DNA from 4 places in the Paenibacillus sp. NN59 genome. Region 4 is predicted to be linked to each of the others. Evidence: riboswitches for the same ligand, from Rfam matches in the RefSeq annotation. Region 4 holds a riboswitch; each other region holds the start of a gene.
What was found. Region 4 has a riboswitch for cyclic di-AMP ahead of ACT89M_RS16415 (3D domain-containing protein). Riboswitches for the same ligand answer to the same signal wherever they lie in the genome.

Region 1 (2,201 bases), 3.0 Mb from region 4:
TACCGAGACCGATTCGTGTGACATGCTGGAGCGGAAAATATTGTGCAAACCCATAAACCTGGTCATGTTGATCCAGGATAATGGCATATTGTTGTTGTCTGAGCTGTGCATCACCGAACTCGACTTCGAGTACTTTCATCTGTTCCCAAGGAAGCCAGCTATAGATATTGTAAGGTGGGGCGTATTTCCAGCCACATATAAGTTCAGCATGTTCTTCTTGCATCGGTACAACATGAAGTATCAAAGAGGCTTCATTCTTCATATAACAGTGCATGCTCCTTTCTTCAATATCCGTATCATTGTTCACTCTACAAAAGAGCTGTGTATTAGGCAAGTCTTCATATGATCAAATAAAAATTGAAACAAAAGTCGTGATCATTCCGTTTATATTATAACAGGCTGGGTAAAAACATGATAAGGGCACGGACAAACGAAAGCAGGCGAACGTGTTAGTTCACATACACACCATGACTTGCAACATCGGGAACTACACAGAGTCAGAAAGCATAAAAAAACCGCCGGATACATTCCTGCGGAGAATGTACCGGGCGGTTCTGTTTATACTTCGTATTTCGTTACAGTAGAGTTACATGGTTCCAACATCATGTTGATTACAGCTTGTACCTAGTCAAGGGCCAGTGACTCATAATCGTCCGTGCTCATGATCCGTTTAGCGCCAACGTAGCGGTTAGCCCAGTAGTTCTCACTCAAAGAGCTGATCGTTACACCTTTGGAAGAAGAAGAATGTGCAAACTTGCCACTTCCTACAAAAATGCCTACGTGTGATATACCTTTACCTGTTGTGTTGAAGAACACCAGATCTCCAGGTCTCATCTCCATGCGAGATACGGAATCACCCATGTCGTATTGGGAGCTAGATTGACGAGCCAAATCAATACCTAATTTGTCGAATACATACCGTGTGAATCCGGAGCAGTCAAAACCGTCAAGCGTTGTTCCTCCGCTTTTGTATGTAGTTCCCATTGCTGAATCAATTACTTTATCCATCTTAGAATCTGCAAATGCGCTGCCTGCTCCAAGTGATAATGCAAATGTGAGGCTAAGTACTGCTGCGGTCAGTTTCTTCTTAAACAAGTGATATACCCCTTCCAACGCCTGCGAGGTTAGCTTAAGGATTCGGTTGAAGGTCCCCTATGATCCCTCTGTTTCAAGATCAATTCACCCATAACTGGTTCCCCCGCTTCCCAGGTGCCAGGAATTTGGCTATGCTAGTTATGCACCTGAAAAATGAAAAGAAAATTTAATTTTAAGGATTTAATTTAAAGTTGTTACAAATAAGGATTTAAAGATTACAAAGTTGTTACTAAAAACTCACTGCGCTTATTGTACCAGAGGCTTAGTACTTTGGCAACGTTTAGCAGTAAAATTAACAAAAAAAACCTCGACCTTTGACGGGGAAAGGTCGAGGTTTGCGTATTTATACGTAATAACCAATGAAATGTTTAATATAAGATGGTAACATTTCTTTATTTTTGAAAGCGATCTCAGACGGCGTGTAACATTTTAGTTCAACGTATATGATTTTCATGTCTGGTAGATGTGGACTGCCATAAACGGAAATGACTACATACTTTCCACATACTGAGTAGGCTTCGAGCAAGCGGATAGGATTGTTGCAGGATTAATCCGGATAGTCCTGTCAAGAACCAGGAAGCGGAAGTGAATGCACCAAAGACCACTAAATGCACAACTCCCAGCACCAGCGCAATGCCGATGACAGCAAAGATGCGGCGCACAGCAATCCACAGTCCCTTGAGCGTCCCGTGAATTCGCCCTTCTGCTTCCGGGTCAGAAATACCAAACTGCATGTAGAGCACTGCATGATGTACAATCCAGCCATAAATAATCCAGCCTGCTACATATGGAATGCCGGGAAGTAATAAATGAAGAGAATGAAAACTGTCCATTATTGTAGAAAACAATTTGGGCAGAAGCCAGTATGCAGGCAAGAACATGAGAAAGGTACGTATCGTGTGTAGCAATATCATGGGTTTCCATAACGTTTTGATGCCCCGAATAAAAGGAATGCGTTCTTCAGTAGATTGATAATGTTGCAGGGAGTAGAGTAACCCGGCCTGAATAAGTGGACTGATCAGCAGGCGAAGCAATAACATGCCGCCCAAAATCCACAGATAACGCTGGACCTCCGGACCGGACAGGCTGAGCTGGCTTTCCATTTT
Region 2 (2,201 bases), 2.1 Mb from region 4:
CCAATTCTTTATGGAATTTCAGCTTGTCCTGAATCTGAATGCGGTGATCTTCATCATGAATATATGTACGTATGGCCACTTTCATGGGCCACTGTTCATAATTACGGTAACAGGTAGCAAACAGTTCTCTTACCGCCTCAATCTTTACTGGATAGCCGTAATCATTCGCTTCCCGAACGAATTGCCCAATAATATCATCTACAGGCTCCCATTCGTCCACCAGCGTATCCCCCACATCAAAAAACAACCACTTCAATCCGGCAATATCCGGCACGCTGATTCCTCCTCGTTAGCTGCAGGTTATCCCTCGCTTCTATACTACCGTACTGTTTCCATAAAAAAAGAAGACCCACGACAAGCATGAGTCTCCTCAAATTCCGTTAGTCTATACCTGCAATTATAACAGGCGTCTTACCTTGGATCAATGTCAATCACAAGCTGCTCACTTCAGCCTCCGGTTTATTGCAGCTATTAAGAAGGAACCCGACTTCTCCATTCAGTGAATACACAATTTTATCGGCGCCCATTCCACGATAAATCCCTTTAGGATGGCTCTGCTCCGTGATCACACACAAGGACTTCGATGTCCAAGAGCGACAAATTTGAAGATAGCGGCATGTCAAGTTCAGACTGTTCTCAAAAATAAATACATTGCCTACACTGCCTTGCGGCAAAAACCATTTCTCAGCAGCTGCTGTATTCATACGGATGACGTGTTCCACGCCAAGACGGCGAAGTTTGCGCTCCTCATCAGCACTGTTCGTCAGAACGGCAAATGGCATTTTTTTATACATCAGCAATTTCACAAATTTACGTCCAGCTTCATTCGGAGCGGTTACCAAAATCATCTCTTTATCCATTCTTCGTTCCTCCCTTGGCGTGAAAAGACAACAAAAAAAGAAGCGTGGGGACCAAGGCCTCCGAAACGCTTCTTAAATAATCCATGACGAAAGCGCCATGAACCAGCGTGCGGTTTGTTGCCTCTCCCTTTAACGCTTACGAGGTTAGCTGACGGATTCGGGCGCGAGAGTCGCCCTATTTCCGGATTTCACCGAAAAATTCACCCCATGAATGTCCGCTGCTGTCATACAGCCCATTCTGTTGGTTCCCCCGTTTTCCATACACAATGAATGGAAACTCAGCGATTAAAACATCGTTCGTAAATCTTGAGTATAAGACCGATCGATATTATCGTTTGTTTCGTTTTTCAGGTACAATTTAATTAAAATTCAAATTACGCTATGAATCATACACCCGTACCATGATCATGTAAAGTGCATACAGATCACCGAATCGCCAGATTTCCGGCAATAACCTTTGATAATAACGCTTACAATGAGGTCATACGCTATCCTTCTCTTCCAAGCTACCTAATTCTCAACCGCACAAAAATTGATTCATGTATTTCTCATCCATTTTGGAGTCCAGCAAGCGAATGGTTATAACAACGCTAAATCCAAATAAGTTTTGCATTATTTAATTGTTTAAAATATAATAAGTATATTAAGAATAACAGGATGGAGGCGTACCCCATGTCAGTCTATGATTACAAAGTAAACACCCTTCGCGGACAAGAGATTGAGATGTCCCAATATCGCGGCAAAGTGTTGTTAATTGTGAATACCGCAAGCCAGTGCGGTCTCACCCCTCAATTCAAGGGCTTGCAAGAGCTTCAGGATAAATTCCAGGATGCTCCGTTTGAAGTGCTTGGATTCCCAAGCAACCAATTCGCGCAGGAAAAAGGATCTTCCGACGATATTGCTGAATTCTGTCAGATGAATTATGGCGTAAGCTTCCCGATGTTTGAAAAAATTGACGTCAATGGTTCAAGCGCTCATCCGCTCTTCCAACACATTACGAAAGAAGCACCAGGCTTGCTCGGTTCCAAAGCCATCAAATGGAACTTCACCAAATTCCTTGTCGATCAGGACGGTAAAGTTGTGAAACGATATGCTCCGCAGACTACACCGGACAAAATCGAAGAGGATATTCAAAAGCTGATTAACAAATAGATATAGACTTTTGAACAAACATATAAACGAAAAAAGCCACCTATAAAGCAAAGAGCCAGAAACTGCTCAAGCTTTTGGGCGGCTTTTTTGCGTCCTTTCTTTTAACACATATCCTCATCCTGAATAATTCGTCCTTGTTGCTATATGAAAACAAAAAAAGAAGCTCTCCATCACGGAAAGCTTCTCTCG
Region 3 (2,201 bases), 1.4 Mb from region 4:
AAGTGTGCACGTTCTATCATGTGGAGGAAGCCCGGTCCAAGGGAGCGACCGATCAGGAGATCATGGAGACGGTAGCTGTTGCTGGTGCAGTGGGCGGCGGACATGCTCTGTCACAGGGAGCAATGAGGGTGCAGAAGGCGCTCCATTAGTGAATGAAGTAAAACAAAAATTAACAAGGTCATACACCTCTTTAATAGAGGCGTATGACCTTGTTTTTTTATAGCTCATCTTTACTTTCTTTACTGTAAGGAGGTAGCCAAAGGCTACTCCCCGTTCTTTAAATTCAATTAAAGTTTACCCAACATTTTGTTATACATAAATTGACCTGTCACCCGTCTTGCGGTTACATAACGATCACTGAAATACGGATTGGACAACTTGGTGATGCTGACACCTTTGCTGCTGGAGGCATGTGCGAATTGACCTCCACCGATGTATACTCCTGTATGTGAGATGCCTCTACCTGTTGTGTTGAAGAAGACCAGATCTCCTGTACGAATGCTTGCTTTGGAGACAGGTGTTCCGGCTTTCGCTTGTTGTTGCGACGTGCGAGGGAGCTCAATGCTATATTTGTTGAAAAGATATCTCATAAACCCGGAACAATCGAAGCCAGCCATGGTTGTGCCGCCCCATTTGTACGGGATGCCTGTCATATTGTTAACCATCGTATTAATTGTGCTTGCCTCTGTGCTTGTTGCCCCGGATGTAAATAGTACAGCAGCCCCAAAAATGGAAATAATCAGTTTTTTCAAAATCAATGTTCTCCCTTCGATGCCTACGGAGTTAGCTAAGGGTTCGGTAGAAGGTTCCCTATATTTCCTATGTATAAGAATAATTCACCCAAAATGGTTCCCCCGTTTTCAATCCTGAAACTCGGCAAATGAATAATTAAGTTTTTGTAACTATTTGAAACTATATTGCATAAATGCGTAATTGTCAAACCTGTTTAAAGGTGTTCATTTAGCCTCAATGTTAGCGGAATTATCGATTTTAGTTATCATTTTGTTGAAATTAGGGAGTTAAAGATTACAAAAAAGTCATTTGTGTTTCATATGAGAGAACTTGGATATTAAACAAGATTGTTAAAGGCTAAAATGGAAAAAATTCTGTTTAACAAATTTTTTTGGTTTGTTGCATATATTGACAAAAATATATTTATTGCATATTATAACCATATTAAATACATAATTTGTATTTAAATTGTTTTCATTGGAATATATGTGATATAAGTAATCAAATTTGTGAATGGGGAGAGTGTTGTCGAGTGAAAGCAAAAAAATTAGTAACATTTGTACTGGCGTGTTCTATGGTATTCTCCGTAGCGGGAATGGCTATCCTTCCTGTACCGACCGTATCGGCAGCTGATGCTTCCGGTACAACGGCGAGTATGTCCGATATCTTAAAGAATCAGCGCCCCGATGGAGGCTGGAGAAAAGATTACAGTCAGACGTCAGGTGAATGGGCCAAATCAACGATTGATAACAAAGCTACATACTCAGAAATCAGAAGGCTAGCAAGTGAATTCAAAAAAACAAATGATCCGCGATACTCAGCTGCAGCGATCAAGGGCATCAACTTTTTGCTTAATATGCAGTACTCCAATGGCGGTTGGCCTCAAGTCTATCAAAGTTCCGGCTATCATAAACATATTACCTATAATGATGATGCGATGATTAATGTGATGTACATGCTTGATGAAGTCGCAGGACGTAAGGGGAACTTCTCCTTTATCGACAGTTCTCTTGCAAATCGCAGTAAAAATGCAGTTTCCAAAGGAGTCGATGCTATCCTGAATACCCAGGTGGTATCCGGTGGGAAGTTAACGGCCTGGGGACAACAGCATGATTCCAGTTCACTTAGACCTGCGGGAGCCAGAATCTATGAAGTGCCTTCATTAACTGCAGGTGAAAGCGTGAACATTGTGAAGTTTCTGAAAACGAGACCGGCTAATTCAAGAATCACTGCATCTATCAAAGGTGCCGAAGCCTGGTTTAATAAAGTGAAAATTACAGGATATCGGTATGAGAGAGCGAATGGGGATAGCCGAATTATTGCTGATTCCAGTGCATCACCGATTTGGGCACGTTTCTATGAACTCGGTACGGACAAACCGATCTTTGTGGGACGTGATGGCGTTGTGAAATATAAGCTGAGCGATATAGAAAAGGAAAGAAGAGGCGGTTATGCATGGTACGGCAACT
Region 4 (2,201 bases):
TACAGTAGAGGCTTTGCCTGAGGTTATTGAGGAATTGCGAAACCGAGGATATGAATTAGTTACATTGGACGAGATGCTTAAACTGCCAAAAGAGAAACAATAATTGAAAGAACAGGGTGTCCCTCTACGTCGTCATGAATTATGCCTATCATGATTACGCAAGAAAGAACACCCTGTTTATTAATGCTCAATTCAACTTATGACCTCACATCCATAAATGAGAGGGTTTAAGCCTTATTTTAAAATGTACAACTCAATATCCTGAAAACCAAACGAACTAACGAACTGTTTGCTTCCAGGGATAAAGATGTCAATACGATTTCCCTTGATCGCGCTACCTGCATCCAAAGCCGTTGCTACGAAAGCCTGTTTCGGCAATCCAGGGTGTGTATGCCCTGTCACTAGTACCTTGGTTCCAAAAGGGATAACCTTGGGATCCACTGCGATTGTGCCGAGTTCGAGCGGGTTGCCAAAATAATCAACGGGGCCCCATCCACCATTCTCGGAAGCATCCGCGGAATACGCTGTTGCTTTAACACTAAGCGTTTTGCTGTAGTCGAATGTTTTCCCCCAAGCCTGTACCACTTTATTATCTGTATTCACGTCCAGGCTTGCAGCAGTCACCGTTTTTTCCTGCGACTTCGCTTGAACTGGTGCCGCTTCTACTTTGTTTTCGTTACCTGGGATTGTAATTTTCAAACCACCATAGATGTTATAAGGTGAGATGTCTTTATTCGTTTTAATTAATGTGTTCATATCAACGCCGTATTGCTTGGATAAGGTGAAGAAGGTATCCCCTTCTTTGGCCACATGAACGGAATCCGCGTGAGCCGGAACGGCTTGAATGAATAGAATGGATGTCAGTAGTGCGATGGCTGTTTTGGCTAAACGTTTCTTGTTATACATGGTCTTCCTCCCTCATGATGCCTGCGAAGTTAGTTGTCGGATTCGGATGGAGGAACCCACCCTATAGGCTGTACGTGACATGCTGAAGCATTATGTATTCCTAATTCACCCCAAGCAGCATATTTCTCAAATCATTAACTATGTCTGCATTGTTACGTCCCCCGCACTTCCGCTTCGGAAGTTTCGGCAGTCTTGAATATATCACAAATTTGTAACCTTAAGCTGTAGTAAATGTTTCCATTTGGCGTTTTAATTCATTTTACAGGTAACAGAAAAGTTACTTTTTCAGCTCCACCTTTTCTGCAAACAACAAAAAAGCGTCACCGGATCTTTCGATCCGATAACGCCGTTATTCATTTGATTCTACATACGGAATGGCATGAATTAAAGTACTTTTGCAAGAAAGTCTCGTGTACGCGGGTGTTTTGGCGCCCCAAACACTTCATCCGGGGTACCTTCCTCAACGATGACGCCGCCGTCCATGAAAAGAATGCGGTCTCCCACCTCACGCGCAAAACCCATCTCATGCGTTACAATGACCATCGTCATTCCGCCTTCAGCAAGACGTTTCATGACTTCCAATACCTCTCCGACCATCTCCGGATCAAGGGCCGATGTAGGCTCGTCAAACAGCATCACATGCGGCTGCATCGCGAGTGCTCTTGCAATGGCAATCCGTTGCTTTTGACCACCGGATAGCTGGTTAGGATATACATCTTTTTTGTCCGCCAAACCGACTGTCTTCAGAAGATCCTCGGCAATTTTGTTAGCCTCATCCGTGGATTGTTTCTTCACCTTGATTGGAGCAATCGTAATATTTTGCTGAACCGTTTTATGAGGGAACAGATTAAAATGCTGGAACACCATGCCCATCTTCTCACGTGTAGCATTAATGTTATGCTTGGGATCGGTTATCGAAACACCTTCGAAATCGATCTGTCCCGATGATGGCTGCTCTAACAGGTTCAGACAGCGCAAAAATGTACTTTTACCCGAACCGGAAGGACCAATAACTACAACGACCTCACCTTTGCCGATCGTTACGTCGATGCCTTTCAGGACATCATTTTTACCATATGATTTGTGTAATTGTCTAACGTCTATCACTTGCACCCAACTTCCTTTCCAATCGTCCGAGCAGCTTGGACAGAATAAATGTCATCACAAAGTAAATGGCTGCCGCAATAATGAACGGGTTCAGACCCTGGAATGTGAGATTTTTGACTACACTTGCTTGATACATAATATCCACCATACCGATGACCGAAATAATGGATGATTCTTTAATGATCGTT

Region 1: another riboswitch for cyclic di-AMP. It lies ahead of ACT89M_RS00510 (C40 family peptidase); the one in region 4 lies ahead of ACT89M_RS16415 (3D domain-containing protein).
Region 2: another riboswitch for cyclic di-AMP. It lies ahead of ACT89M_RS07235 (hypothetical protein); the one in region 4 lies ahead of ACT89M_RS16415 (3D domain-containing protein).
Region 3: another riboswitch for cyclic di-AMP. It lies ahead of ACT89M_RS10405 (C40 family peptidase); the one in region 4 lies ahead of ACT89M_RS16415 (3D domain-containing protein).

The regions. Positions count from the first base shown of each region.
Region 1 is NZ_CP199678.1:107,075-109,275, forward strand. It holds gene ACT89M_RS00505 (GNAT family N-acetyltransferase) at 1-262, opposite strand, end outside; gene ACT89M_RS00510 (C40 family peptidase) at 625-1,095, opposite strand; cyclic di-AMP (ydaO/yuaA leader) riboswitch at 1,099-1,236, opposite strand; gene ACT89M_RS00515 (hypothetical protein) at 1,530-2,201, opposite strand, start outside.
Region 2 is NZ_CP199678.1:1,665,402-1,667,602, reverse strand. It holds gene ACT89M_RS07240 (HAD family hydrolase) at 1-274, opposite strand, end outside; gene ACT89M_RS07235 (hypothetical protein) at 432-860, opposite strand; cyclic di-AMP (ydaO/yuaA leader) riboswitch at 979-1,154, opposite strand; gene ACT89M_RS07230 (glutathione peroxidase) at 1,533-2,012, shown strand.
Region 3 is NZ_CP199678.1:2,324,519-2,326,719, forward strand. It holds gene ACT89M_RS10400 (carboxymuconolactone decarboxylase family protein) at 1-149, shown strand, start outside; gene ACT89M_RS10405 (C40 family peptidase) at 288-752, opposite strand; cyclic di-AMP (ydaO/yuaA leader) riboswitch at 758-889, opposite strand; gene pelA (pectate lyase) at 1,265-2,201, shown strand, end outside.
Region 4 is NZ_CP199678.1:3,735,736-3,737,936, forward strand. It holds gene ACT89M_RS16410 (polysaccharide deacetylase family protein) at 1-103, shown strand, start outside; gene ACT89M_RS16415 (3D domain-containing protein) at 235-906, opposite strand; cyclic di-AMP (ydaO/yuaA leader) riboswitch at 909-1,105, opposite strand; gene ACT89M_RS16420 (amino acid ABC transporter ATP-binding protein) at 1,291-2,013, opposite strand; gene ACT89M_RS16425 (ABC transporter substrate-binding protein/permease) at 2,000-2,201, opposite strand, start outside.